One region of the Plantactinospora sp. GCM10030261 genome, then DNA from elsewhere that is predicted to be linked to it. Evidence: predicted binding sites of a transcription regulator. Region 1 holds the regulator's gene; the other holds the start of a gene.

Region 1 (14,306 bases):
GTTGCGGACGCCGCGCGACAAGTTTGTCGTTAGGTCGGTTTGGATTTCTGAGCCCTCGGGAATTACGTGTGCACCACGGCAAGAACCAAGACATGCACATACCTGAGGAGGAGGGCGACATGACGCTCTGGGGAATCATTATGGCGCTCGTCGTCGGTCTCATCGTCGGCGCGCTCGGTCGTCTGATCGTTCCGGGCAAGCAGAACATGCCGATGTGGCTGCACATGGTGATCGGCGTTGGCGCTGCCCTGCTGGGCACCGTGATCGCCCGGGCCGCCGGTATCGCCACGGAGACCGCTGGCATCGACTGGCGTGAGCTGGCGATCCAGGTCGTCCTCGCGGCCATCGCCGTCGCGGTGGTCGCCGGGGTCGGTGGTCGCCGCCGGGTGAGCCGCTACTGACCTGCGCACCCGCGTACCCCAAGGGGCGCCCAGCCGAGAGGCTGGGCGCCCCTTACGCTGTCTCCGCCGCGGCCACCGCGCACCCCTGTCGTAAAGGAAATTTTCCTACTAGGGTGCCGCAGAGAAGATTTGTGCCACCAGTGCGTGGGACCAGTGCGAGGGAGACGTTGTGGTGAAGAGGTGGAGAGGGTTCCGGCCGGTCACCGCCGCCGCGGCCGCGACCGCGATGCTGCTCACCGGGTGCGGTGGTGGTGCGGACGAGGCGGTCGACACCAGCAAACTGACGGTCTGGATGATGGGCGCCGGCAGCGAGGCGCAGACCGCGTTCCTGGACGGCGTCGAGGCGACATTCAAGGAGAAGCACCCGGACACCGACGTCGTGGTCCAGTACGTCCCCTGGCTGGAGGCGCCGAAGAAGTTCCAGACCGCGCTGGCCGGCGGCGACGGGCCGGACGTGACCGAGCTGGGCAACACCGAGACGCAGGGCTGGGCCGCACAGGAGGCGCTGGCCGACGTGAGCGACCGGATGGACGGCTGGGCCGAGGGCAAGGACATCCTGCCCGATCTGCTGTCCAACGCCCAGCTCGACGGAAAGCAGTACGGGGTGCCGTGGTACGCCGGGGTGCGGGCGGTCTACTACCGCACCGACTGGTTCGCCAAGGCCGGGCTTCAGCCGCCGAAGACCTGGGACGAACTGGTGACCGTGGCCAAGACGGTGCAGCAGCAGAACCCGGGCAAGTACGGCTTCGCCCTGCCCGGCAACTCGGAGCTGCCGTTCTACTCCTTCCTCTGGTCGACCGGCGCGGAGATCGCCACCAAGGACGGGGACAGCTGGAAGTCCGGTTACGACACTCCGGAGGCGAAGCAGGCGGTCAAATTCTGGACCGACCTCGTCACCACGCACAAGGTGGCGCCGCCCGCCGCCGCCGGGTGGAACGAGCTGGACGCGCAGAAGCAGTTCGCCACCGGTCAGGCGGCGATGGCCGTGGCCGGCAGTTGGCCGCAGACCGCGATGCTGAAGGACAATCCGGACCTCGCGAAGGTGTGGGGTACGTTCCCGATCCCGGGCCCGGACGGCAAGCCCGCCCCGGCCTTCGCCGGCGGGTCGGACATCGGCATCTGGCAGGACAGCAAGAAGCAGGACCTGGCCTGGGACTACGTGACCATCCTGCTGAACAAGCAGAACTCGCAGGAGTGGGCCAAGAGCCTCAAGTTCTTCCCCGTCTACAAGGACCTGACCTCGCCCGACGAGTACGCGAACGACCCGGTCATGGGGACCTTCGCCACCGTGCTCCAGGACACCAAGCTGACCCCGATCACCCCGAAGTGGGTCGAGGTGAGCCGCAGCAAGACGGTCACCCAGACGATGAACAGCTCGATCATGAAGGGTACCCCGCTCGACCAGGCGGTCAGCCAGGCCGCCACCGAGATGGAACAGATCCTCAACGCCAAGTGAGCACCCTGACCCGCGAACCCGGGACCCGGAGGACGCGCGGGCGGGACCTCCCCGCCCGCCGTCCCCGGCGGCCCGGTACGGGCGTCCCGTACCTGCTCCTGGCGCCCACCCTGCTCGTGATCGGCGTGCTGCTGCTCTGGCCGCTCGGCCAGGTGGCGGTGATGTCCCTGCACGAGATGGGGATCCGCGAATTGCGGGGGGACCGGCCGTGGTCCTTCGTCGGCCTGGAGAACTACACCCAGATCCTGAGTGACCCGTTCTTCCGCACGGTGCTGCGCAACACGGTGCTGTTCGCCGCGGCCAACGTGGCGCTCACGATGGTGCTCGGCACCCTGGTCGGACTGCTGCTCAACCGGCTGGGCAAGCGGATGGCCGGGTTCGTCGGTGCGGCGGTGATGCTCGCCTGGGCGACGCCGGCGCTGACCGGCGCCATCGTCTGGAAGTGGATCTTCGACGACACCAGCGGGCTGGTCACCTGGTTTCTCAACGAGCTTCCGGACGGTCTGTCCAGCGCGCTGTTCGGTCGCGCCGAGTGGACCGGGTACGGCTGGTTCAACTCGCCGCTTACCTTCTTCACCGTGCTCACCCTCGTGGTGGTCTGGCACTCGTTCCCGTTCGTCGCGGTGAGCGTGCTGGCCGGGTTGAAGAGCGTTCCGGGGGAGCTGCACGAGGCGGCCCGGGTCGACGGCGCCGGGCCGTGGCGGGTCTTCTGGTCGGTCACCTTCCCGCTGCTGCGACCGCTCTTCGGAGTGCTTGTGGTGCTCTCGACGATCTGGGACTTCAAGGTCTTCACCCAGCAGTTCGTGCTGGCCGGCGGCACCCAGGACCGGTCGACCTTCATGCTCGCCATCTACTCGTACGCGGAGGCGTTCTCGCCGCCGCCGAAGTACGGGCTCGGCGCCGCGATCGCGGTGGTTCTCACGCTCATCCTGCTCGCGGTCACCGGCGTCTACGTACGACTGATCCTGCGCCAGGAGGAGACATGACCGACCGGCGGCGTCCCCGCGCGGGGCGGTGGGCGGCAAACGTCGCCGGGCTCGCGGTGGCCGCCTTCGCGGCGTTCCCGGTGTTCTGGATGATCTCGACGTCGCTCAAGCCGAACCGGGAGATCTTCTCCAGCACGCCCCAGCCGCTGCCGCACCAACCCACGTTGGAGCACTATCGGGACATCTTCGGTGGGCAGATCATCCCGGGTGCCAGCTTCGGCGACTTCCTGCTCAACAGCGCCCTGGTGGCGGCGGCCACGGTGCTGCTCAGCGGCGTGGTGGCGCTGCTCGGGGCGACCGCGGTGGCCCGGTTCCGGTTCCGGCTGCGCACGTCGGTGCTGGTGCTGCTGCTGATCGTGCAGATGATCCCGTTGGAGGCGCTTGTCATCCCGCTCTTCCTGATCATCCGGAGGCTGGGTATGTATAACACCCTGCCCAGCCTCATCCTGGTCTACCTGGGCTTCTCGCTGCCGTTCGCGATCTGGATGCTGCGTGGTTTCGTCGCGGCGGTGCCGAAGGACCTGGAGGAGGCGGCGGCGATCGACGGCGCGAACCGTGCGCAGATCTTCTGGCGGATCCTGTTTCCGCTTGTCGCGCCGGGACTCGTGGCGACAAGCATCTTCTCGTTCATCACGGCCTGGAACGAACTCATCTTCGCGTTGACGTTCATCAGCTCCGAGGACCGGTACACCGCGCCGGTCGGGTTGACGTTCTTCTTCGGCCGGGACGACACCGCCTGGGGGATGGTGATGGCCGCCTCCACGGTGCTCACGCTGCCCGTGATGATCTTTTTCGTGCTGGTGCAGCGGCGGATGGTCGCCGGTCTGACCTCGGGTGCCGTGAAGGGTTGAGCAGGGTCCCTTCCTGTCGCTTTCGCGTCGGAGGGCTCTCCCGACAGGGCGCTCATGACAGTGGCTCGTCACGGCTCCCGGGACGACACCGCGGACCGGCGCCGGTTCCGTCGGTTGACGTTCAGCGCCCTGATCAGCGTGCCGGGGGTGGCCAGGGCGTTCGGGTGCCGGAGCATGAAGGTGACCTCGTCGAGCCGGCGGTTGAGTGTTTCGTCGCTGACGGTGGCCTCGACGATCTGATCCGCCACCCAGGAGGTCAACCGGTGGCCGCGGGGGCGGGGACCCGGCACCGACGGCCGGGCCAGGTCCGCGGCGGCGGTCATCCCCCAGGCCGCGTCCACCACCACCTTCTGCAGGGCGAAGAAGTCCCGGGCCGGCGTCCGCAGGTCGGGCCGGCGTCGCAGGTACATGGACAGGCACGAGGCGTGCAGCGCGGCCGAGGACATGCCCTGGCCGTAGATCGGGTTGAACGAGGCCACCGCGTCACCCACGCTGACCAGCCCGGCCGGCAGCCGGCGGCACCTGTGGAAGTCGCGGCGCCGGCTGTCGGCGTGGTGGAAGCTGCGGACCGGGAAGAGCATCTCGCCCTCGACCACCCGGCCGAACTCGGGAGGGAACTCGGTGCGGCACCGGCGCACCATGTCCTCGGCGTCGTGACCCGGACGGCAGTCGCCGTACCCGGCCAGCATGATCATCCATCGATCGTCCTCCACCGCCGTCAGGCCGGCGCCGGAGATCTCCGATCCGCGTGCGGGGCTGCTGCCGACGAGTACGGAGACCGGATCGGGCTTGGCCTCGGTGCGCCGGAACACCGCGGTCGAGTAGTTGATGTTGACGACCAACCGGGTGAGCGGCGCCCGGTCCCAACCGTGCCGCTCCAGCCAGTCGTTGAGCCGGCTGGCCCGTCCCATGGCGTCCACCACGAGATCGGCGTCGAGCGTGTCGGTTGCCGGGCCACCCGCACCGCCCGGGGCCGGCCCGTCCGGCGTCTCGTACCGAACGCCGGTGACCGCCGTGCCGTCGAAGCGCAGGTCGGTGGCCCGCCCCCGGACTGAGGAGACGTTGGGCAGGTCGCGCAGCCGTCGGCGGAGCAGATCTTCGATGAACGGCCGGCTCGCCGAGAGCATGTCCAGGTCGACGCCGCGCACCTTGCGTCGACCGTCCAGGTAGGTGTGTCGGGCGTCGGGAGTGGCCAGGCACGCCCCCAACTCCAGGGCCTGCTCGGTGAGTCCCGGAAACCATCGCTCGATCTGGAGGTGCCCCGCCGGCAGCAGTAGGTGGACCTGGTTTCCCTGGGGCACACCCGGTCGGGCGTCGGTGACCTCGGTGACGTCGTCGCGCTCCACGATCACCACCCGCTCGGCGTACTCGGCGAGGACCCGGGCGGCCAGCAGGCCGGCGATGCTGCCGCCGAGTACAGCGGCGCGGCCCAGCAGGACCGTGCTGTCCTCGGGCGGCCGCTGGGTGGCGATGTCGTTGAAGATCCGTGCTGGAAAGCGGTACACCCCGTACTCCTGTCTCCAGTGAGGACACGACCTCCGACTCCGACGGACGGGCGGGCGAACACTCGGCCGGCACCCAACCATCGACCGATGGAAGTTTATCGGCTCCCCGACCGCGACCGGTGGCGGTCAGGCGTCGCCGAAGACCTCGGCGATGACGCGGTCGGCGGCAAGCGTCTCGTCCGCTACCTCCGACCAGGTGCCGGCCTTCGCCGTCCACTGCAGACCGGCGAACCGGACCCGCTTCACCCCGTTGCTGTCGGCGTGCGCGACCAGCCAGTGCGCGTACTGCCAACCGGCCTGCTGGTCGGTCGCCACCAGGCTGAGGCCGAGCAGCTCGGCCAGCTCAGCCGTCCGGACCGAGCCCCAGTCCCGGCTCAGCCGGCTGCTCAGCTCGGTCGCCGCGGCGGCGCCGCGCAGCACCGGATCCCGGGGCACGGTGCAGGACACCGCGCCGGTGGCCTCGCCCACCAGGGCCCGGCTGAGCACGCCCGCCTCGTCCGCCCACTTCTGGTACGCCTCGGGGAAGGCCGACCGCTGGACCCGCTGCGCGGCGTCGGTCACCCGCATGCGTTCCCAGCCCCGCACCTTCACCAGCGCGGCGTAGAACCGGTTCGCGGCGTACCGGGGATCGCGGATCTGCTCGGGAGTGCCCCAGCCCTGGCTCGGTCGTTGCTGGAACAGCCCCACCGAGTCACGGTCGCCCCCGGCCAGATTCCGCAGCCCCGACTCCTGGTAGGCGGTGGCGAGCGCCACCACGACGGCCTGCGCCGGCATGCCGCGCCGGATTCCCACGGCGGAGATGGTGGCCGCGTTCGCCATCTGTTCGGGATCCAGGGTCACCTCGCCGTCGGCCCGGACCACGCAGCCGAGCGCCCGCGGCAACGACAGCTGCCCGCCGAACCGGTCCGCCATCACCACGGCCGCAACCGTGATCAGCACCAGGAGAGCGGCCGACGCCGCCACCATCGTCCGAGCCCGCACCCATACCCCCTGCCCGACAACAGTCCGCCCAGCCTACGCCGAAGCGGACGGCCAGGCCGATTGCACGAACGGTCAGTCCGCGGCCGGCACCCAGCTCGCCGGCCGCTTCTCCCGGAACGCCAGCACCCCCTCCCGGCCCTCCGCGGAGAGGAAGTACCCGGTGGAGAGCGTCGACAACTCGGCCAACTCGGCCCGCAGCCCGGTGCCGGCCGGCCGGCGCAGCAGCTCCTTGGCGCCGGCGAGGGCGCCGGGGGCGCCGCGGACCAGGGCCGCGCAGTACCGGTCGACCGCCGCGTCCAGGTCGGCGGCCGGCACGGCCGCGGTGACGAGCCCCACCCGTTCGGCCCGGTCACCGTCGAAGGTCTCGCCGGTCAGGTACAGGTCGGCGGCGGCCCGGGGAGCCAACCGCCGGAGCACGGTGGCGGAGATGACCGCCGGGATGACACCGATCCGCACCTCGGTGAAGGCGAAGGTGGCCTCCCGGGCGCAGACCGCGATGTCGGCGGCCGCGATCAACCCCAGGCCACCGGCCCGCGCCGGACCGCCGACCCGGGCCACCACCGGCTTCGGGCACTCCCACACGGCGGCCAGTACGTCGCCGAGCATGCCGGCGGGGACCGTGCCGCTGGCGTAAGCGGCGGCGGTCTCCTTGAGGTCGGCACCGGAGCAGAAGACCGGGCCGGTGTGGGACAGCACCACGGCCCGCACCGCGTCGTCCGCGACGGCGGCCGTCAGGCCGGCCAGCAGTTCGGTCATCAGCTGGGTGGACAACGCGTTGCGGTTGGCCGGGCTGTCCAGCGTGAGGGTGGTCACCCCGGCCGAGGTGGACACCCGGACGAGCGGGTCGGTGGCGGCAGTCATGGGCGCACAATAGTCGGATGCCTGGCGTCCTCCCAGACGGCGAAGCCGTGCCCGCCGACGGATCGCTGCCGCCCGCCGCGCGGGCCGCCGTCGGCACCCGCGGGTTCGGCGTGTACGTGCATGTGCCGTTCTGCGCGAGCCGGTGCGGCTACTGCGACTTCAACACGTACACCGCGAGCGAACTCGGCGGCGGGGCGAGCCGGGAGACGTACGCCGACGCGGTCCTCGCCGAGCTGGACCTGGCGGCCCGGGTGCTGGACGGGACGCCGCCGGCCCGGGTGGACACCGTCTTCGTCGGCGGTGGCACGCCGACCCTGCTGCCGGCCGCCGACCTGGGCCGGATCCTGGCCGGCATCGACCGCACCTGGGGGCTGGCCGACGACGTGGAGGTGACCACCGAGGCGAACCCGGAGTCGGTGACGCCGGAGTCCCTGGCGGCGTTGCGAGCCGCCGGTTACACCCGGATCTCGCTCGGCATGCAGTCGGCCGCGCCGGGGGTGCTGGCGGTGCTGGACCGGCGGCACCGCCCGGGTCGGGCGGCGGCCGCCGCCGCCGAGGCCCGGGACGCCGGGTTCGAGCACGTCAACCTGGACCTGATCTACGGTACGCCGGGGGAGCGGCCGGAGGACTTCGCGGCCTCGCTGGCCGAGGTCACGGCCGCCGGGGTGGACCACGTCAGCGCGTACGCCCTGATCGTGGAGGACGGCACCCGGCTGGCGGCGAGGATGCGTCGCGGCGAGTTGCCGTACCCGTCGGACGACGAGGCCGCGGACCGTTACCTGGCGGCGGAGGCCGCGCTGGGCGCCGCCGGCTTCTCCTGGTACGAGGTGTCGAACTGGGCCACGTCGCCGGCCGCCCGGTGCCGGCACAACCTGCTCTACTGGACCGGCGGCGACTGGTGGGGCCTCGGCCCGGGGGCACACAGCCACGTCGGCGGCGTGCGCTGGTGGAACGTCAAGCACCCGACCGGGTACGCGCGTCGGCTGGCCGAGGGTCGGTCACCGGGACACGGTCGGGAGCTACTCACCGAGGCGGACCGGCGGACCGAGGATGTGATGCTGCGACTGCGGCTGGCCGACGGGCTGCCGTTGAGCGTGCTGGACGAGGCCGGACGGGCGGCGGCCGACCGGGCGCTGGCGGACGGGCTGCTGGACCCGGCGGCGTACCCGGCGGGCCGGGCGGTGCTCACGCTGCGCGGCCGGCTGCTCGCCGACGCGGTCGTCCGCGACCTGCTGCCCTGAGCCGCCGACGCCGGACCGTCGCTGTCGTCCGATCGACTCGATGTGCGGCATGTCGGGTGGTGGGGGACGACGCAACTCCGCGGTATCCCGCACCTCGGGTGGATCGCGGGCGGTCCGCCGGGTGCCGCGACGGCACCCGGCGGAGCGTCGGTCAGCGCTTCACGAACGGGTAGGACATCGGGTAGCGGTAGACCACGCCCTCGTTGGCCTTGACCGCCCCGATGATGCCGAAGATGACCGGAACCACCCAGACGATCATCGGCAGGAAGAACAGCACCCCGCACGTGACGAACGTCGCGATCCAGGTGATGACGTAGACGACGGCCCAGGTGATCTGGAAGTTGAGAGCCGACACGGCATGCGCCCGCACGGTGGGCGACTGTTGGCCCCGCGCCACCATGGCGATCAGCGGTGCCACCCAGCCCAGCAGCCCGCCGCCGACGATGACGCCGGCCGCGCCCAGGCCGTGCGCGAGCAGTGCCCAGGTCCGGTCGTCGTTGCTGCCGTATCCGGCCGGAGCCGGCCCGGCGCCGTAACCGCCCGGTGGGTAGCCCGGCCCGCCGCTTCCCGGTGGGTAGTCAGGTCCGCCAGCGCTGGTCGGCGGAGGGAAGCCGCTCGGTCCGGCCGAGGCCGGGCCGCCCGGTTGCGGACTGCCTGGCGGGGGGCCGGCGGGCGGATACGGGCCCGGCGGCGAGCCGGGGGTTACGTCTCCCGATGGGGGCGGCGGTGTCGCGGGCGGCAGCGGAGCGGTTGGGTCCGACGAGGCCGGATCCGGATCACCTGCTCCGGGAGGGCGAGGTGGTTCGGTCATGACGTCACGGTAGGACCCGACATCCACCCGCGCCAGTAGCCGAAGGGAGGGCGGTCCGTGATCATCGCGCGATTCGCCGTCGCCGTCGTAGACTGGCACTCGCTACAGTCGAGTGCCAGTCCTTTCGGATGAGGCCGATGGGAGGTGAGCATGGGTCTCGACGAGCGCAAGCTCGACGTCCTCCGGGCGATCGTGGAGGACTACGTCGCCACCCAGGAGCCGGTGGGCAGCCGGGCGCTTGTCGAGCGCCATCAGCTCGGGGTCTCCCCGGCCACCGTGCGCAACGACATGGCCGTGCTCGAGGAGGAGGGCTACATCCGGCAGCCGCACACCAGCGCGGGCCGGGTCCCCACCGACCGGGGCTACCGGCTGTTCGTCGACCGGCTGTCCCGGGTCAAGCCGCTCAGCCCGGCCGAGCGCCGGGCGATCGAACGCTTCCTGGTCGGCGCCGTCGACCTGGACGACGTCGTGCACCGGACGGTGCGGCTGCTCGCACAACTCACCCGGCAGGTCGCCGTCGTGCAGTACCCGAGCCTGGCCCGGTCCTCGGTACGCCACCTGGAACTGGTGCCGATCTCGACCACCCGGCTGATGGTGGTGATGATCGCCGACACCGGACGGGTCGAGCAGCGGCTCGTGGAACTGCCCGGCCCGATCGCCGCCGACGACGTGCTCGATCTGCGCCAGCGGGCGAACGAGAAGCTGGTCGGCACCCGGCTCTCGGAGACTCCGCCGCTGGTCCAGGCGCTCGTCGAGGAGACCTCACCGGACCACCGGTCGGCGATGGCGACGATCTCCTCGGTGCTGCTGGAAACCCTTGTCGAGCGGCACGAGGAGCGGATCGCGCTGGCCGGAACGGCCAACCTCACCCGCGCCGGCCTGCTCGACTTCCAGGGCTCGCTGCGACCGATACTGGAGGCGCTCGAGGAGGAGGTCATCCTGCTCAAGCTGATCGGTGAGGCGGAGCCGAGCGGTCCTCGGGTCCGCATCGGCGACGAGAACGAGATCGACAATCTGCGGGCGGCCTCGGTTGTCAGCACGGGTTACGGTCCAGGTGCCACCATCGTCGGTGGACTGGGCGTCCTCGGGCCGACCCGGATGGATTACCCCGGCACCATCGCCACCGTGCGTGCCGTGGCACGCTACGTGGGTGACCTTTTGGCGCAGAACTGACCCGACCTGCCGACCGGCGGCCGACCTGGAATCGACATGGGGACACGGAACGCAGTGACCAGGGATTACTACGGGATTCTCGGCGTGAGCCGGGACGCCTCGGATGATGAGATCAAGCGCGCCTACCGCAAGTTGGCGCGCCAGTACCACCCGGACGTCAACCCTGACCCGAAGGCGCACGACCGGTTCAAGGAGATCAACGCCGCGTACGAGGTGCTCTCCGACGACCAGAAGCGGCAGATCGTCGATCTGGGCGGCGACCCTCTCGCCCCGGGCGGTGGGGGTGCGGGCGCCGGCCCCGCTGGGGCCGGACCTTTCGTCGGTTTCCAGGACATCATGGACGCGTTCTTCGGAGCCGCCGGTGGTGGCGGCGCCCGCGGCCCCCGTCCTCGGACCCGGCCCGGCGCGGACGCCATCCTCCGGCTCGAACTGGACCTTCAGGAGACCGCCTTCGGGGTGGAGGCGCCGATCACGGTCGACACCGCCGTGCTCTGCACCACCTGTTCCGGGGCGGGCACGGCTGCCGGCACGCACCTGGCCACCTGCGAGGCCTGCGGCGGGCGCGGCGAGATCCAGTCGGTGCAGCGCACCTTCCTCGGCCAGGTCGTCTCGTCCCGGCCCTGCACGGTGTGCCAGGGCTACGGCACCGTGATCCCACACCCCTGCCCCACCTGCGCTGGTGACGGCCGGGTGCGCACCCGGCGCTCGCTCACCGTGAAGATTCCGGCTGGAGTCGAGGACGGCATGCGGATTCGGCTGGCCCAGCAGGGTGAGGTCGGACCCGGTGGTGGCACCGCTGGCGACCTGTACGTCGAGATCCACGAACGGCCGCACGACGTCTACTCCCGCAAGGGTGACGACCTACACTGCCGGGTCACCGTGCCGATGACGGCCGCCGCCCTGGGCACCCGGCTGACCATCAAGACGCTGGACAGCGAGGAGCCGGTCGACGTCAAGCCGGGCACCCAGCCGGGCAGCACGGTCCGGTTGCGCGCCCGCGGCGTGCCGCACCTTCGCGGAACGGGGCGGGGTGATCTTTTCGTGCACCTGGATGTGCGTACCCCCACCAAGATCGACGCCGAGCAGGAACGGATATTGCGGGAGTTCGCGAAGACCCGCGGCGAGGAGGTGGCCGAGTTGACCAAGCAGGGCGGCTTCTTCTCCCGGATGCGGGACGCGTTCAACGGCCACGCCTGAACCGGTGAGCGCGCCGCTGTTCCTGGTCGACGCCTTGCCTCCTGGTAACCGGCACACCCTCGACGGTGCCGAGGGACACCACGCCGCCACCGTGCAACGGCTGCGGGTCGGCGAGAACCTCCTGCTCGCCGACGGCCGGGGCGGCACGGCCACCGCGGTGGTCGCCGCCGTCGGTCGAGGCACGCTCGAACTTGAGATCACCGACCGCGGGTACGCGGAACCGGCGGACCCGCGGCTGGTGGTCGTCCAGGGCATCGCCAAGGGTGACCGCGGTGAACTGGCCGTGCAGGCGATGACGGAGACCGGCGTCGACGAGGTCGTGCCCTGGGCGGCGGCCCGGTCGGTGGTCCAGTGGCGTGGTGAGCGCGGCGCCCGGGCCAGGGAGAAGTGGGTGGCGACCGCGCGGGAGGCCGCCAAGCAGGCGCGCCGCGCCTGGCTGCCGACGATTGCCGGGGAGCCGGACGCGTCGACCACCCGGGTGAGCCGCCGGCTCGCGGCGGCAGCCGCCGGTTTCGTCCTGCACGAGGCGGCGACGGACCGGCTGACCAGGGCCGAGCTTCCACCGGCTGGCGACATCGTCCTGGTGGTCGGGCCGGAGGGCGGCGTGGCGGAGTCCGAGTTGGCGGCGTTCGCCGCTGCCGGGGCACGTCCGGTCCGGTTGGGCGGTGACGTGCTGCGTACCTCGACCGCCGGGGTGGCCGCGCTCGCGGTGCTCTCGGCCAGGCTCGGCCGCTGGTGAGACGGCGTCTGGGGGTCGCGGGCGAGCGGGTGGCCGCCGGGACCGTCTGGTGCCGGCGGCCAGCCGCTCCACCCGCGCCCGGCCCGGCCGGTCGCGGACCCCGGTCCTACAGCTTGGGGAAGACGTGCACCGTCTGCTCGTCGGGCCTCAGGTCGAGGCCGGCCGGTCCGACGATCAGCGGATCCGGCGTCCCGACCACTTCGGCGTCCTTGCCGGTGTAGTCGAACCGGGCCAGTACGTGTCGCATCGCCTCGATCCGGGCCCGCTTCTTGTCGTTGCTCTTGACGACCGTCCACGGCGCGTCGGCGGTGTCGGTGTAGAAGAACATCGCTTCCTTGGCCTCGGTGTAGTCGTCCCACTTGTCCAGCGAGGCGATGTCCATCGGTGACAGCTTCCACTGCCGCACCGGGTCGACCTGCCGGATAGCGAACCGGGTGCGCTGCTCGTTCTGGGACACCGAGAACCAGAACTTGACCAGGCGAATGCCGGAGCGGACCAGCATCCGTTCCAGTTCGGGGGTCTGGCGCAGGAACTCCAGGTATTCCTTGCGGGTGCAGAAGCCCATCACCCGCTCCACCCCGGCCCGGTTGTACCAGGACCGGTCGAACAGCACGATCTCCCCGGCCGACGGCAGGTGCGCCAGCCAGCGCTGGAAGTACCACTGGGTGGACTCCCGCTCGTTGGGCTTGAGCAGCGCGACCACCTTGGCGCCCCGCGGGTTGAGGTGCTCCATGAACCGCTTGATCGTGCCGCCCTTGCCTGCCGCGTCCCGCCCTTCGAACACGATCACCAGCCGCTCGCCGGACTCCTTCACCCACTCCTGGAGCTTCAGCAGCTCGATCTGCAGCAGCCGCTTGTGTCTGTCGTACTCCTCGCGCGGCATCCGCTCGTCGTACGGGTAGTCCTCGCGCCAGGTGTCCACCGGAGTGCCGTCCGAGCAGAGCAGCACGGGATCGTCGTCGTGGTCGTCGGCGATCCGGTAGTCGTCGAAGAGGTCCAGCAGACCGGTGTCGGCGTCGGCGCGGGCGTCGATCTCGGTGGCGGTGTCGCCGTTCGTGCCGGTTTCGGCGGTGTCGGTGCTGGCAGCGGTGTCGGTGTCGGCCATGTCGCAGGGTGTTACCCCGTCGCGGACCCTCCGGCTACCTGCGGATTGCTGGGAAGTTGCTGAGTGGTGACGATCAGCTGCGCAGGTAGGGGTTGCCACGCGCGCAGTCGAAGCGGACGGCCGCCCCCGATGATGGGCCGGCAGCGGGGTTCGAGGCGTACCGGGTGCCCTTCCCCGTCGCCTACCATGCGGGGGGTGGGAACTGACGACTGCCTCTTCTGCCGGATCGTGGCCGGCGAGATCCCGGCGACCGTGGTCCGGGAGACCGACAAGACGCTCGCCTTCCGCGACATCGCGCCGAAGGCGCCGGTGCACGTCCTGGTGATCCCGAAGGAGCACTTCGTGGACGTGGTCACGATGGCCGAGGCCGATCCCGAGGTGACCGCCGAGGTCATGGCCACCGCCGCCATCGTGGCGGAGCACGAGGGAGTGGCGGCCGACGGCTTCCGGTTGATCTTCAACACCGGACCGGACAGCGGGCAGGAGGTCGCCCACGCGCACGCCCACGTGCTCGGCGGTGCCCCCCTTGGCCCGATGCTGGCGTAGCCCGGGGCCCCTTATCATCGCTTCCGGTAGGGGACCGGCCCCTCTCGACGTCCGTCGAATCCCGCCTGGAGGCACCCCGTGACCGACGTGAACCGCCGTCTCGACCGGCTGGTTCGCCAGCGCCAGGCGTCGGCGCGGGTGCCGGCGCTGGCCGCCGCCCTGCACCGGGCCGACCGACCGTTGTGGTCGTGCGCGGTGGGGCAGACCGGCAACGACACGCCTCTGGATGGGCATACCAGGTTCCGGATCGGTTCGATCACCAAGACCTTCACCGCCGTCCTCGTGCTGCAGTGCCGCGACGACGGGTTGCTCGACCTGGACGACCCGATCGGCAAGCACCTGGACCTGCCGGAGCACCGGGAGCTGACCGTGGCCCGGCTGCTCTCGCACACCGCTGGCCTGCAACGGGAGCCGCACGGCGACGTGTGGGACTCGCTGCGGGTGCCGGATGTC
Region 2 (14,306 bases), 230 kb from region 1:
CGTCGGCGTCCTGGCCACCTTCGTGCTCGGCTACCTCTCCGGCTTCCTGGCCGGCCAGGACAGCGGTGCGCTGACCACGGTCGCCGTGATCCTCTGGTTCGCCGTGATCGGCTGGGTGGCCTGGCGGGTGGCTGACTGGTACTACGACCGGTTCATCCTGACCAACAAGCGAGTCATGGTGGTCAACGGCATCGTCACCCGGCAGGTCGCGATGATGCCGCTGCTGCGGGTCACCGACATGAAGTACGAGCAGTCACCGCTCGGTCGCACGCTGAACTACGGGACCTTCGTCCTCGAATCGGCCGGCCAGGAGCAGGCGCTCCGCGAGGTCAAGCATCTTCCCAACCCGAACGAGCTCTACCTGCGGGTTGTCGAGGAAATGTACGAGCCCCAGGCTGTCGAGGCGCGGTTGGGCAAGGAGGCCGACGAGGCAAAGGCCGACGACGGCGCCTGAAACTTTCTGCCCGAACATCGGACTGTCTCCGCACCCAATCGCCATGGATTAACCGCCGCCGCTGTGACAGCCTCGGATGGCACGGCGAGGAGGGGGCACGGTGTCGGCCAGCCTGGAAGAGGAGTTCCGCGATTTCGTCGCGGCCCGTTCCGGTGCGCTGTTGCGCACGGCCTACCTGCTCGCCGGGGACTGGGCCACCGCGGAAGACCTGTTGCAGACCGCGCTGACCAAGACCTACCTGGCCTGGAAACGGTTGGGCGGCATCGAGGCGGTGGAACCGTACGCCCGACGGGTGCTGGTCAATACGGCCACCAGCTGGTGGCGTCGGCGCTGGCATGGTGAGCGGCCGACCGAGTCGTTGCCCGAACGGCCGGCGCCGGATCAAATAGATCAGCAGCTCGAACGGGACGCGCTGTGGCGGCACGTGCAGCAGTTGCCGGTCCGGCAGCGCGCGGTGCTGGTGCTCCGGTTCTACGAAGACATGTCCGAGGCTCAGACCGCCGAACTGCTGAACATCTCGACGGGCACGGTGAAGAGCCAGACCTCCCGGGCACTCACCACACTGCGCGGGCGACTCGGTGCCGAACTCGACGCCGAGCGGCTGGCGTCCGCCGATCCGCCAGCCGCCACCCGGCCCGCCGTCGACCAGCCGGTCGCCCCGCAGCGAGTGCGGCCGGCGGCCGAGGCTACTGCGCCCCGGTCCGCGAGACCGCGACCCGACCAGCCGGCACCCGCCCGGCGGCCCGCCCCGACCCTGCCGGCCGTGCCGGTGCCCAGCATGGAGGGCTGACATGTGGGGGGAGTACGTCGACCCGAACGGCCGGCTGGCAACCTTCCACCCGAGGCCGGGCGTTTCCACATCGTGACACCGGAGGATCTCGAGCGGGCGCTGCGGGACACCCTGTCCCGGCAGGCGGCCCGGTTACCGCATCCCGTCGACCCGGCGGGTACGGCGTTGCGGCGTGGTCGCCGCGGACGCCGCCGGCAGGTGATTCTCGGTGTCGCCACGACCGCCGTCGCGACGCTGCTCGCCAGTTCCGCGGTCTTCGGCCTCGGTTCGCCCTCGGCTCCCGGGCCGGCGGTGATCATCGTTGGGGATCCGCCAACGGAAACCGAGCGACCGATCACCGACGCCGAACGGCTCATTCTCGCCCCGACAGACCTCCCTTCGGTGACCCCGCCGCCGACCCCGACCGCCGAGCCACTCGGCCCTCCCCAGGTCGACCTGGTCGTCGATCGGCACCTCGCCACGGCGGACGGGCTACGGATCGAGCTGCCCGCCGACGGCCGGGTGACCACCGCCCATCGCACCGCGGGGGGCTGGTTGGTCGCCACGGCGCGGCCGGCCGGACGGACGAATCTCTGGTACGTCACCCGCAGCGAGCCGCCCCGCCCGGTCCTCTCCGGGCTGGACCGCCTGGTGCTGGCGCCGGACGGCCAGCGGGCGGCCTGGCGGACCGGCGGCACCCTGTACGCCGGCACGCTGGCCGGTGCCCAGTTCGCCAACCCGGTCCGAGCCACGGTGCTGGCCGACACCGACCCGGTCGGTTTCGTCGGCCTGGCCGTGCTGCTCCGGCGGGGAAGCGCGGGCGGCTACGACGTGTGGACGCCGATGGTGGGCGCCCACCGCCCGGCCTGGAACAGGGAGTTGGTGGCCGTGTACGGCGCCCTCCCGGACGGCCAGACCGTCGTCGCGGCGGTCACGGTGCCGAACCACCGGCGGCCGTGTCTCGCGCTGCTGGACAACGGGGCGGACCTGTCGCGGATCGCGACGAGCTGCGACGTGCCGGTCTCCGCCACCACCGGCTCGGTCTCCCCGGACGGTAGGTGGTTACTCACCAACATCGACCCGGAGCGTCCAATGGCGCATCAGCGCGGCACCACCGCGATGGTGGTGGACCTGACCACGCTGGGCGGGACGACGGTGAAGGCGGCATCGGCCGGCCCGGCGCTGACCGGTGAACCACTCTGGACCGGCGCGGGCACCGCGGCGCACCTGGCCGGAACCGGTGAGCTGATCCGGGTGACGGCGCCGGCGGCGATCGAGGGTGCCGACGTCGAACGGTTCCCGGCCGCCCCGGACACCTCGCTGCTGGTGACCGGCCCCGCGTGATCGACCTGCACGCCCACTCGACGGCCAGTGACGGCACGCTGCGGCCGGCGGAACTCGTCGCCGCCGGTGCGGCCGCCGGTCTGCGGGTGCTGGCCGTCACCGACCACGACACGACGTCCGGCTGGACCGAGGCCGCCGACGCCCTGCCGCCGGGCCTGGACCTGGTACGCGGTGCGGAGCTGTCCTGCCGGTGGTCCGGAACGAGTCCACCGGTGCCGCTGCACCTGCTGGCGTACCTTTTCGATCCCGCGGAACCGGAGCTGGCCGCGGCGCTGGCCCGGGTCCGCGCGGCGCGGGAGGTGCGCGGCGAGCGGATCGTCGAACTGTTGCGGGCCGACGGGCACCCGATCAGTTGGCCGGAGGTGCTCGCCGACGCGGCCGGTGGCACGGTCGGTCGACCGCACATCGCCCGGGCGTTGATCCGGGCTGGCCTGGTGGAAACCACGGCCGAGGCGTTCGACGCGCGCTGGTTGGGCAGCCGTTACCGGTCGCCCAAAGTCGACATCGACGTCTTCACCGCGGTCCGGCTGGTTCGCCGGGCCGGTGGGGTGCCGGTCTTCGCGCATCCCCGGGCGACCCGCCGCGGACGGGTGGTGCCCGACTCGTTGATCGTCGAGCTGGCGGCGGTGGGGCTGGCCGGTCTGGAGGCGGACCACGAGGACCACTCGCCGGCCGAGCGGGCCCACGTTCGCGCCCTCGCGGCAGAGTTGGGGCTGTTGGTGACCGGCTCGTCCGACTTCCACGGCGCGCACAAGACCGTCGCGCTCGGTGCCTTCACCACCGCTCCGGAAGCGTACGACCGGCTGGTGGCGCAGGCGAGCGGCGTGACCCCGGTCCTATCCGGCTGACCTGCGGTCGAGCCTCCGGCGCCGCCGCTACCGTGTGCGGGTGGATCTGACCCTGTTCGGCGAGGTTTTCCTGACCCTGCTGGTCATCACCGACCCGCCGGGAATGATGCCGATCTTCCTGGCGCTGACCGGGCCGCTGTCGGCTCGGGACCGCAACCGGGCCGCCTGGCAGGCGGTCGCGCTCGCCCTCGGCGTTATCGTGATCTTCGCGGTCGCCGGTCAGACTCTGCTCGCTTATCTCCATGTGTCGCTGCCCGCCCTGCAGGCGGCCGGTGGTCTGCTGCTCATCTTGGTGGCCCTCGAACTGCTGACCGGGAAGGCCGACGATCCGGGCCAACAGGCGACGGCCAACATCGCCCTGGTTCCACTCGGGACGCCGTTGCTGGCCGGACCGGGCGCCATCGTGGCCACCATGCTGTTCGTCCAGGGAGCTTCGGGCACGGGTGACTATCTCCAGATCGGCGGAGCGATCGTCGCGGTGATGCTCACCGTGTGGTTGGTGCTGCGATTCTCCGGAGGCATCGTCAAGGTGCTCCGGCCCGGCGGCATCGAGGTGCTCACCCGGATCGCCGGTCTGCTGCTGGCCGCCATCGCGGTCCAGCTCATCGCCGACGCGATCGGGTCGTTCGTCACCACGTACCTCAACCAGCATTGACCCGTCCGCCGGTGGCGGCCGTGGCGGCGGGAATGTCGGTGCCGGATGGCAGGATCGGGTGGTGCGCAGACCTCCCACCGCCGGCGGGCGGACTCCCCGACCGCGCGCCGAGGCGACCGGACAGCTCGGCTTCGAGGGCATGCCGGAGCGGCTCTTTGTCTGTACCCCGAGCAAGCTCGCCGCCTTCGCGGACTGCCCCCGCCGCTACCGGTTCGCCTATGTCGACCGGCCGGGGCCGCCGAAGGGACCGCCGTGGGCGCACAACTCGCTTGGCGCCAGCGTTCACACCGCCCTGAAAAACTGGTACGCGTTACCGCCCGAGCGCCGCGCGCCGGAGGCGCTGCCGCGACTGCTGCGTGGCACCTGGGTGGCCGAGGGTTACCGGGACACCGAGCAGGAGAGGTCGGCCTTCCGCCGGGCGTTGAGTTGGTTGGAGTCCTATGTGGCGACGCTGGACCCGGCGGATGATCCGCTGGGGGTGGAACGCGTCGTCGCGGTGAAGACGGCTGTGCTCGCCTTCAACGGTCGGGCCGACCGGATCGACTCCCGGTCCGGCCCGGACGGTCCCGAGGCGGTGATCGTGGACTACAAGACCGGCCGGTACGGAGTGGACGCGGACGACGCCCGGGGATCGTCGGCGCTGGCCCTGTACGCGTACGCGGCCGAGCGGGTGTTCCGGCGCCCGTGCCGTCGGGTGGAGTTGCACCACCTGCCGAGCGGGTCGGTGGCCGCGCACGAGCACAGTCCCGAGTCGCTGGCCCGGCAGGTCTCACGGGCCGAGGACACGGCACGGGACATCATCGACGCGGAGCGGGCGGCCGCCGATGGAACCGACCCCGACGAGGCGTTTCCCACCACCCCCGGTCCGCTGTGCACCTGGTGTGACTATCGGCGGAGCTGCCCCGACGGCAACCAGTCGCCGTCCGCCGACCCGTGGGCCGGTATCGACCGCACGCTGGCCGCCGACGGGTAGCCCTACCGCCCGGCCGCCGCTACGCGAGCCTGGGCGGCCTGGTAGATCGGCCCCTCCACGAGCGACCGAGGAATGGCGTTGATCATGAGCCGCAGCGCCCGGACCCCGAGCGCCGCGGAAAGGTCGGTCGTGGGTAGCCCGAGCGCGCCGTACATCCGGCGCGCCCAGGCCGGAAGCAGCCCGAATGCCGTCCCGGCGATCCCGAGGTAGGCGAGCCGAGCCGGCCCGAGCCCGAGACGCACCGGAAGGCTCAGCTTCCACGGCACCGGCGGAGCGGTCAGGAACAGACCAGTCTCGGCGGCCGCCCGGGTCATCCGCAGTTCGGGCCGGACCTCCCGGTAGTAGGCCGACACCGCCGCGGCGGATCCCGGCACGCTCGCCGGATCCAGTCCGACAAGCTCAGCGGCCCGCCGCTGCTCGGCGTAGTACGCGTCGACCTCCGAGTCGGTCAAGGCCAGGCCAGCCCGCCGGGCGGTACTCACGAACGACTCCACCTCGGTGACGTGCACCCAGCGGAGCAGATCCGGCTCGTCGATCCGGAACTCTTCACCGGTGAACGGATCATGCGCCCGCATCCGGGCGTGCCGCACTCGAAGCCGTCGCCCGGCCGCCTCGGCCTGCGCGGTGGTGCCGTAGATGGTCGTCGCCACATAGGTCGCCGTGCGGGTCAGCCGTCCCCACGGGTCGGTCTTGTAGCCGCTGTTCTGGTCCACGCCCGCCATGGCGCGCGGATGCAGGGCCTGGAGATAGAGCGAGCGGAGGCCGGCAACGAGGAGTACCGGCTCGTGGTGCACCTTCCAGGTGACCGAGGAGGGGCCGAACAGGCCGAGGTCCTCGGCGTGGTCGAGATCGTGGTCCACCCGCCAAGCGTGCCACGCCCGGACCGCGTACACCCCGTGCGTCGGCGTCCGTGACAGGCCGGCGGCAGAGGTCCGTGACAGGCCGGCGGGTGCGTCGGCGACGGGTCAGCGGGTGGGGTCCGCGACGGGTCGGCGGGTGGTCCGCGACGGGCCTCCGGCGCTAGGCGCCGGTACCCCGGCGGCACTGGCAGGCGGGGCAGAGCCCCCAGAAGGTCACTTCCGCCTCGTCGACCTGGAACCCGTTGGCGTTCTCCGGGTCCAGGCACGGAGCCGCGCCGCGGGCACCGTCGATGTCGCTGACCACGCCGCACCCTCGGCACACCACGTGATGATGGTTGTCGCCGACCCGGGCCTCGAACAGCGCCGGGCTGCCGGCCGGTTCGATCCGCCGGGCCAGTCCAGCGCGCGACAACGCGCCGAGCACGTCGTAAACGGCCTGGGTGGAGACGGATTCGAGGCGCTGGCGGGCCCGGCGGGTGATCTCCTCCACCTCCAGATGGCCACCTCCGGCGAGAATGTCCAGCACGGCGAGCCTTGGGCGGGTGACCCGCAGCCCCGCGGACCGGAGCAGTTCCTCGCTCGACACTCCGCAATAACAACACGAAACAGCGTGTTCCCGCTTGTCCGGATCGATGGCGGTGACCGTGGACACGACCATCCGACCGGGATCGAACCGTCGTGAGGCGCCACACGTGAATTCGGGCACGAAGGCCGGAAGCGTCGTACGCTCTCGGCGACGGCCAGGAGGTGGTGGGTGTTCAGGGAGATCCAGGGACTGCCGGCGCACGCGTTGTTGGTGCACGCGGCGGTGGCCCTTGTGCCGATGCTGATTCTCGCGGCCGTGGCGTACGCGCTCGTGCCCCGGTTCCGGTCGAAGGTGGGCTGGCTGGCCGGCCTGCTGTCGGTGGCGGCGGTGGCGGCCGTCTATGTCGCAAAGGAATCCGGGGAGCAGCTTGAGGCGGTGCTCGTCGCGAAGAACTATCCGCCCGAGATCCTGGGGCAGGTCACCGAGCACGCGGCATTGGCCGACCTGCTGTTCTGGTGGACGCTCGGACTGGCCGCCGCGACCCTCCTGTTGCTGCTGATCACCAGTGGGTATCGCCGGGTCCGGGCATTGCCCACGTGGTTGAGCTGGCTTCTGGCCGCTGTCGTTGTGGTTCTCGCGGGGGTGACGGGCTGGTACGTGTACCAGACCGGTGACACGGGCGCCCGCGCCGTGTGGGAGGGCGTGCTCTGATCGACCCGCCGCCGGTCCGTGGCGCACCTCGGCGGTCGCGTCGTCGGTCTCCCGAGTCGTACGCCGGGAACGGCAACACACGGTGTACCGGTATACCGGAGACGAATGTGGATACCCCCGGCAGCACCGCCGGTTGGGTCGTGCCGGTTCCGTGTCCTTCGGGCTTCGCGCACGCCTAGAACAGCACGCGGGAACAGAGCAGACAGATCACCACGATCAGCACTGCGGTGGCCACCAGCGCGATGCCGTTTGTCAGCGTCCGGGCGGACTGTTCCTCGGCGTCGATCGCCTCGGGGTTCTGCGCCGGCAGTCGCCGGGGGGCGGGCGGCTCGACATACACCGGCGTCCGCCATTCGGGCGGCGGCGGCACGTTCGGCGGCGGTCCGGAGTAGGTCGGCGACGGCACGTTTGGCGGGTACTCGGAATCGGCCGGCGGCGGCGCGGGGGGGACGCCGCCTCCGTCTGGCCCCGCTGGTCCGGGACCGGACCTCGACCACCCGCCGGACATGGGTGGTTCTCCGAAGGTGGCTCGGCCGCCGGACATGGACGGGTCGCCGAACGTGGCCGGGTCGCCGGACGGGGTCTGGCCGCTGGCCGCTGGCCGTTCGCCGAAGGTCGGCTCGCCGTCGGGAGGCCGGCGCCAGTACGCGTCCGGGTCCTCGCCGTGCTGATTGCTCACAACGTCCGACGCTACCAACGTCGGACACGACAGGCCGGACGCGTCACGTGCCGCAGGTGCGGCGGCGGTCCGCCATCGCTCGGTACCCTTGCCGTCGTGGATGAGCGAGGGTTGGACGACGATCGCCCGGTCGAGGTGGGCGACGACGATATCGTGACGCTTCCCGAGCAGACGTCGGACGACACCGATCGGGGCTGGGGTGAGCGCCTCGACTCCAACGACGACCGGCTGCTCGCCGAGCGCCCACCGCACTGGTGACGAGCCGCCCTACCGGGCCCGCCACCGGTGGCTCCGCCAACGCTGAGTCTGCCACGATGTCGGGGATACAGGGCGGTCCCCTCGCGCCGGACACCCCTGGATCCCCGACATAGAGTTGATCAAGGAGGCCGCTCGGGCTCACACGGAATCAAGGAGGCCGCTCGGGCTCACACGGAATCAAGGAGGCCGCTCGGGCTCACCTGGAGGTGACCCAGAAGCCGGTCTCGTGCTCGGCGGTGTACCGCAGGTCCGGTCTCACACCGAGTTAATCAAGAGCCGGTCGAGTTGCTCGCCGCCGCCGGCTTGGTCGCGGAGCCGCCCGACGACGACCCCGAGGTCGAGGCCGGCGACGAGGACGAACCCGACGAGCCCGAAGACGAATCGCCCTTGCCAGCGGCCCCGGTCGACCCGTTCGAGTCCTTCGAGCCGTTCTTGCCGGCCGAGTCGGCGCCCGGCCCCGCAGACGACGACTTCTCGGCTCCGTTCTTGGCCCGGGAGTCGGTGCGGTAGAAGCCCGACCCCTTGAAGACGATGCCGACCGAGTTGAACACCTTTCGCAACCTGCCCTCGCACGACGGGCACTCGGTCAGCGGCTCATCGGCGAAGGACTGCACCGCCTCGAGCTGATGGCCGCATGCGGTGCAGGCGTACTGGTAGGTGGGCACGGTCTCCTCCGGATCTGGGCAAGCCGTTTGGCACTCGACACATCCGAGTGCCAATGGTGCGTCATCCGGCCCGTTTCGTCCAGCGAACCTCGTGGTGATCTATCCCGTACCCGGCCGCCCGGTCACCGGGGTCAGCCGTCGAGCGGACGGAAACCGTGTCCCGGAGTGATCACCGCGTCGACCCGCCGGTCGTGCGGTAGCGCCGGCACCCGGTCGACCAGTTCCGCGTCGTGCAGCAGCGCCACGGCGAGCGCGCCGGGAGCGAGCCTGGCCAGGGCACGATCGTACGAGCCGCCGCCCCGGCCCAGCCGGACACCGGTCCGGTCAACCGCAAGCGCGGGCACCACCACCACCTGCGCCGTGGTGACGGCCGCCACGCCCAGCCGGTCGCCCACCGGCTCGCGCATCCCCCGGCCGGCGGCGTGCAATCCGTCTCGTCCGGTGTATGCCGCCCAGTCCAGGTCGAGATCGGGGCGGAGCACCGGCAACAACAGCCCGCCCGCTCCGGCCAGCGCCGCGCGCAGCACCTCGGGCAGTTCCGGCCCGCCGGGCTCGGCGCCCACCGGTACGTACCCGGCGACCCGGGTCGGGCCCAGCCGGCGTACCAGATCGGTAAGCGCACGCTGGACGAGCCCGGCGGCTGCGGCGCGGTCGGGCGCGGACAGCATCCGTCGGCGGGCCAGCACCCGGCGGCGAAGGGCGGCCTTCGCTTCCGGCGCAACTTCCGCTTCATCCGATAAATCCGGCACGCAACTCTCCGTCGTCGGAACGGGTTATCCCAGGGAGCCGTGTCAGCATCGCAGGGTGCGCAACCTCCGGGGGGACGAGTGACGCTGCGCCGCCGGTTGACCGCCGCGTTCCTGACCGTCGTGCTCGGTCCGGTCCTGTTCGGAGCGGTCCTCGCCGGCACCACCCTGGTGGCGAACGGCGCGCGGCGCTCGCTGGACCGGCTCGACCTGGCCGCCACCGCGGTCCGGGTCTCCATCGGCGCGCTGTGCCAGCAGCTACGAGCCGCGGCCGACGCGGTGGCGTTGACGGCCGAACCCGCCGCCCGAGCGGGCGCCGCCAACCAGGTGGTCGGCCGCGGTCTCGCCGGGGCGGTCCGGCTCGCCGGCGCCTCCGGCACCGTCGACTACGAGACCGCGAGCATCCCGCCCCGCCCGTGGGCGGACTGCGCCGCGCCGCTGCCCGCGCAGCGTGCCCCGCAAGCCATCGCGGTACGGGTGGAACTGCGCGACCGCGCCGGGACCCGGATCGGTGACGTCTGGGCCGCCCAACCGCTCGACGACCCGTTCCTGGCTCGGCTCGCCGCGGTCAGTGGAGCCGCCGTGACCCTGCTGGACACCGATCCGGGAACGGTACGCAGCACCGAGCCGCCCGCCGACCGGGAGTCCGTGGTCGCCGCCGCCCGTGGACTCACCGGCGAGGCGGTGGCCCGCGCCGACGGTGGCCGGTGGGTACGCCGGGTCGGCCCGTCCCCCGGCCAACCGCTGTCGCTGGTGCTCTCCGTGCCGCGCGGCCAGCCGCTGGCGACGTACGGCCTGCTCGCCGCCGCCGTCCTCGCCGCCGGAGTGATCGCGGTGGTGGCCGCCGCCCGGTTGGCCCGGTCAACGACCCGGCCGCTGGCCGACCTGGTCCGCGCCGCGGACCTGGTCGCCGACGGGGACCTGTCCGCCCGGGTGCCGGTACACCGGACGGACGAGGTGGGGCGGCTGGCCGACGCCTTCAACCGGATGGCCCGCGAGACGCAGGCTTATGTGCACGCCCTGACCAGCAGCCGGGACCAGCTCCGGGGTCATCTCGCGGTGCTCGGTGACACGCTCGCCAGCACCCACGACCTACACCGGATCCTGCGGGTGATCCTGCACAGCGCGGTGGCCGCCAGCGGTGCCCGAGCGGGCATCGTGCTGCTTGTCGACGAACTCACCGGCACCCTCGTCGGCCAGTGCGCCGAGGGGCTGCCGGTGCCGGCGACCCGACCGGGCGGGGCCGGCCACGACCCGTCCCGGATCCGCATCCCGCTCGGTGACGGCCTGCTCGGCCAGGTGGCGGCGACCGGTGAACCGCGGCGGGGTCGGGTCCGTCGGGATGTCACCCCGCTGATCCCGGAGGAACCGCGGTGCTCGACGTACGTGGCACTGCCGTTCGCCGCGCCGGGCGGTCCCGGTGAGGGGCCGGCCAGCACCGCCGCCGCGCGGGCCGCGATCGCCCTGGGGGGTACGACACCGCCACCGGCGCTCGGTGTGCTCGCCCTCTACGACCGGCTCGGCGGGGACGAGTTCGACGACGCCGACCTGGCCACCCTCCGATCCTTCGCCAGGCACGCCGCGATCGCCGTGGACAACGTCCGGGTGCACGAGGAGGCGCAGCGGCTGTCCCTCACCGACCCGCTGACCGGGCTCTGGAACTACCGCTACCTGAAGGAGTCGATCCGCCGGGAGGTCGAGCGGGCCAGCCGGTTCGGCCGCATGCTTAGCGTTCTGGTGCTCGACCTGGACCGCTTCAAGGACGTCAACGACACGCACGGGCACGCCGCCGGCGACGCCGTGCTTGTCGAGTTCGCCCGGCGGGTCCGCGGCGTTGTCCGCGAGGTCGATCTCACGTTCCGTCAGGGTGGGGAGGAATTCGTGGTGCTGTTGCCCGAGACCGACGCGCGGGGGGCGGTCCGGGTCGCCGAGCGGCTGGGCGCCGCCGTCCGCGACACCCCGATCACCGCGCCGCGGGCTGGTGCGGCCGGGCCGGTGGCGATCCCGATCACCGTGTCCATCGGCATCGCCGTCTATCCCGACCACGCCACCACGGGTCAGCGGGTGCTCGACGCCGCCGACGACGCCCTGTACGCGGCGAAGGCCGCCGGCCGCGACACCTACCGGGTGGCGCTCGGCCCGGCGGTGCGCAGCGGCGCGTCTTCCGGGCCACACCCGTCACGACAGAGCCTCGGCCGATAGTCTCGCGGCATGTCGGAGCAATCTGCCACCCCAGCCACGACGTCCGCCACCCCACGCGCGGTGAAGGCCGTCATCCCCGCCGCCGGCCTGGCCACCCGCTTCCTGCCCGCGACCAAGGCCGTGCCCAAGGAACTGCTGCCGGTGGTCGATCGGCCGGTGCTGCAATACATCGTCGAGGAGGCCAGCCACGCGGGCGTCACCGACGTTCTGCTGATCACTGGCCGCGGCAAGACCTCGATGGTGGACCACTTCGACCGCCGGCCGGACCTGGAGGCCCGCCTGGAGGAGAAGGGCGACGCCGAGCGGTTGGCCGCGGTCCGCCGCCCCAGCGAACTCGCCGAAATCTACACCTGCCGGCAGCCCGAGCAGTTGGGCCTGGGCCACGCCATCGGGTACGCGGAGTCGCACGTCGGTGACGCAGCCTTCGCGGTGCTGCTCGGTGACGAGTTCGTCAACCTCGCCGAGCCGCTGCTGCCGGCGATGATGGAGCTCCAGGCCCGGACCGGCGGCATCGTGCTCGCCTTCTTCGAGGTGCCGCCGTCGGACACCAAGCGGTACGGCATCGCCTCGGTCGAGCCGGCCGAGTCGGAGTACGCCGACATCGCCGAGGTGGTGAAGGTGACCGGCCTGGTGGAGAAGCCGAAGCCGGAGGATGCGCCGAGCAACCTGGCGGTGCTCGGGCGGTACGTGTTGCCGGCCGGCATCTTCGACGCGATCCGCCGCACCGAACCGGGTAGCGGCGGCGAGATCCAACTCACCGATGCCATGGACCTGATGCGTCGCGAGGGGACCCCGGTGCACGCCATCGTCTACCGGGGCACCCGCTACGACACCGGTCAGCCGCTGGGCTACCTGCAGACCGTGGTGCAGCTCGCCAGCGAGCGTGACGATCTCGGTGGCGAGTTCCGCAAGTGGCTTACCGACTTCGTCAACGCGGGCTTCCCTGGCGGGTCCAGTACATGACAGCGACGGCCGACGCCGAGGCGGCCGCGAACGAGTTGACGCCGCTCGCCGACTACCTGGGCAGTGTGCTGCGCAGGCTCCGCGCGCTGCCCCCACTCGACCTCGACCTCACCCAGGCGCACGGCAACACGCTGGCCGAGGACGTGCTGGCGCCGCACGCCTTCCCAGCGTTCGACCAGGCCGCCATCGACGGGTACGCCGCCCGGTGGGAGGACCTGGCTCTCGCCCGGGGCGCCGGTTACGCCCCGGCGGCCGGGCCGCTTCCCGGTGCTGGCCGGACCGGTGAACCGCGACCGGTGCGGCTCAACGTGGTCGGTGACCTGGGTGCGGCCAGTTGGCGACCGGTACGGCTCACGCCCGGTGCCTGCTTCTCGGTGGCCGCCGGGTCGCCGCTGCCCAGCACGGCCGACGTGGTGGTGCCGGTGGAGTGGACCGACCAGGGCATGGCCGCCGTGGAGATCTACCGGATTCCCAAGCGGGGGTACGGCGTACGTCGGGCCGGCGAGGAGGTCGCGGCGGGGGAGTTGCTCGCCCGCGCCGGGACGTACGTCTCGCCGGCGCTGGTGGCGATCTTCGCGGCGACCGGCATCGGTCACGTGGTGGTCCGGCCCAGCCCGCGGGTGGTCATCGTGGCGACCGGCGACGAGCTGGTCGACGTGGGTCGGGCCAGCCAGCCCGGGCAGGTGGTGGATACCAACTCGCACGCCTTGACCGCGGCCGCCGCCGAGGTCGGCGCGCTGGCGTACCGGGTGGGGATCTGCGACGACGACCCGGAAGGGCTGCGTGGCCTGCTGGAGGACCAGACGCTGCGGGCGGATCTGATCATCACCACCGGCGGCACCGGCACCGGGCCGGGTGACATGGTCCGGCGCATCCTGTCCCGCCGCGAGGGCAGCCGGGCCGGGCCGGTCACCTTTACCGAGGTGGCGCTCTATCCCGGAACGGCGCTCGGATTCGGTACGGTCGGTGCCGAGGAGGTGCCGGTCGTGTGTCTACCTGGCGATCCCGGTGCCGCGTTGATCGGCTTCGAGGTGTTGGCCCGCCCCGCCATCCAACTGCTCGCCGGTGCCGAGCCGGTGTTCCGGCCGAGTGCCCGTGCGCACCTGCTGGAGACCGTGTCGTCGCCGGCCGGGCTGCGCGAGTTCCGCCCCGCTCACGTCGCGGAGCGGCGCGGTGGCGGCTACACGGTGCAACCGCTGCGCGGTGGGCCGTACACCCTCTCCGGGCTGGCCGACGCGAACGGCCTGTTGGTGCTCGGGGAGCGGGTGACCACCGCGGCGGCCGGTTCCACCGTGGACGTGTTGTTGCTGGACCGGCGGCGCTGATGTTCCGGTCGGTGCCGGGCTGGCCGGCGGTGCTGACCGACGGACCGGTGCTATTGCGGCCGTACCGGCGGTCCGACGCGACAGCCTGGTCGGAGGTGCGGCGGGCGAACGAGCGCTGGCTGGCGCCGTGGGAGTCCAGCCCGCCGGGTCGATGGGACGAACTCAACTCACCGGTGTCCTTCCGGTACGTCTACAAGGACCAGCGCGCCTCGGCCCGGCGTGGGGAGGCGATGCCGTTCGCGGTCTGCCTGCGCGAACCGGGCCGACCCGAGCGGCTGGTGGGGCACCTGAACCTGGGAAACATCGTCCGGCGGGCGTTCTGCTCCGC

The links. Region 1 encodes HrcA, which represses chaperone genes, less so after heat shock. Its sites were predicted from a motif close to GGTTNGCACNCTCNNNNNGAGNGTGCNAACC; they were not measured.
Region 2: a site for HrcA is predicted at 8,768-8,798, ahead of ACFQUZ_RS02005 (FmdB family zinc ribbon protein). Genes of this name have one in related genera too.

What each region holds. Positions count from the first base shown of each region.
Region 1 covers NZ_JBHTDD010000001.1:634,426-648,731, reverse strand. The annotation lists gene ACFQUZ_RS03265 (NUDIX domain-containing protein) at 1-33, shown strand, start outside; gene ACFQUZ_RS03260 (GlsB/YeaQ/YmgE family stress response membrane protein) at 93-401, shown strand; gene ACFQUZ_RS03255 (sugar ABC transporter substrate-binding protein) at 574-1,857, shown strand; gene ACFQUZ_RS03250 (carbohydrate ABC transporter permease) at 1,854-2,843, shown strand; gene ACFQUZ_RS03245 (carbohydrate ABC transporter permease) at 2,840-3,694, shown strand; gene ACFQUZ_RS03240 (FAD-dependent monooxygenase) at 3,763-5,199, opposite strand; gene ACFQUZ_RS03235 (hypothetical protein) at 5,326-6,165, opposite strand; gene ACFQUZ_RS03230 (enoyl-CoA hydratase-related protein) at 6,253-7,041, opposite strand; gene hemW (radical SAM family heme chaperone HemW) at 7,059-8,282, shown strand; gene ACFQUZ_RS03220 (DUF4870 domain-containing protein) at 8,434-9,093, opposite strand; gene hrcA (heat-inducible transcriptional repressor HrcA) at 9,244-10,266, shown strand; gene dnaJ (molecular chaperone DnaJ) at 10,321-11,463, shown strand; gene ACFQUZ_RS03205 (16S rRNA (uracil(1498)-N(3))-methyltransferase) at 11,468-12,202, shown strand; gene ppk2 (polyphosphate kinase 2) at 12,309-13,307, opposite strand; gene ACFQUZ_RS03195 (histidine triad nucleotide-binding protein) at 13,503-13,853, shown strand; gene ACFQUZ_RS03190 (serine hydrolase domain-containing protein) at 13,932-14,306, shown strand, end outside.
Region 2 covers NZ_JBHTDD010000001.1:402,276-416,581, reverse strand. The annotation lists gene ACFQUZ_RS02060 (PH domain-containing protein) at 1-454, shown strand, start outside; gene ACFQUZ_RS02055 (SigE family RNA polymerase sigma factor) at 555-1,244, shown strand; gene ACFQUZ_RS02050 (hypothetical protein) at 1,317-2,567, shown strand; gene ACFQUZ_RS02045 (PHP domain-containing protein) at 2,564-3,415, shown strand; gene ACFQUZ_RS02040 (MarC family protein) at 3,456-4,070, shown strand; gene ACFQUZ_RS02035 (RecB family exonuclease) at 4,132-5,043, shown strand; gene ACFQUZ_RS02030 (oxygenase MpaB family protein) at 5,046-5,903, opposite strand; gene ACFQUZ_RS02025 (Fur family transcriptional regulator) at 6,064-6,561, opposite strand; gene ACFQUZ_RS02020 (DUF2231 domain-containing protein) at 6,658-7,140, shown strand; gene ACFQUZ_RS02015 (hypothetical protein) at 7,316-7,819, opposite strand; gene ACFQUZ_RS02010 (hypothetical protein) at 7,916-8,077, shown strand; gene ACFQUZ_RS02005 (FmdB family zinc ribbon protein) at 8,347-8,742, opposite strand; gene ACFQUZ_RS02000 (5-formyltetrahydrofolate cyclo-ligase) at 8,874-9,491, opposite strand; gene ACFQUZ_RS01995 (diguanylate cyclase) at 9,570-11,690, shown strand; gene ACFQUZ_RS01990 (UTP--glucose-1-phosphate uridylyltransferase) at 11,700-12,653, shown strand; gene glp (gephyrin-like molybdotransferase Glp) at 12,650-13,978, shown strand; gene ACFQUZ_RS01980 (GNAT family N-acetyltransferase) at 13,978-14,306, shown strand, end outside.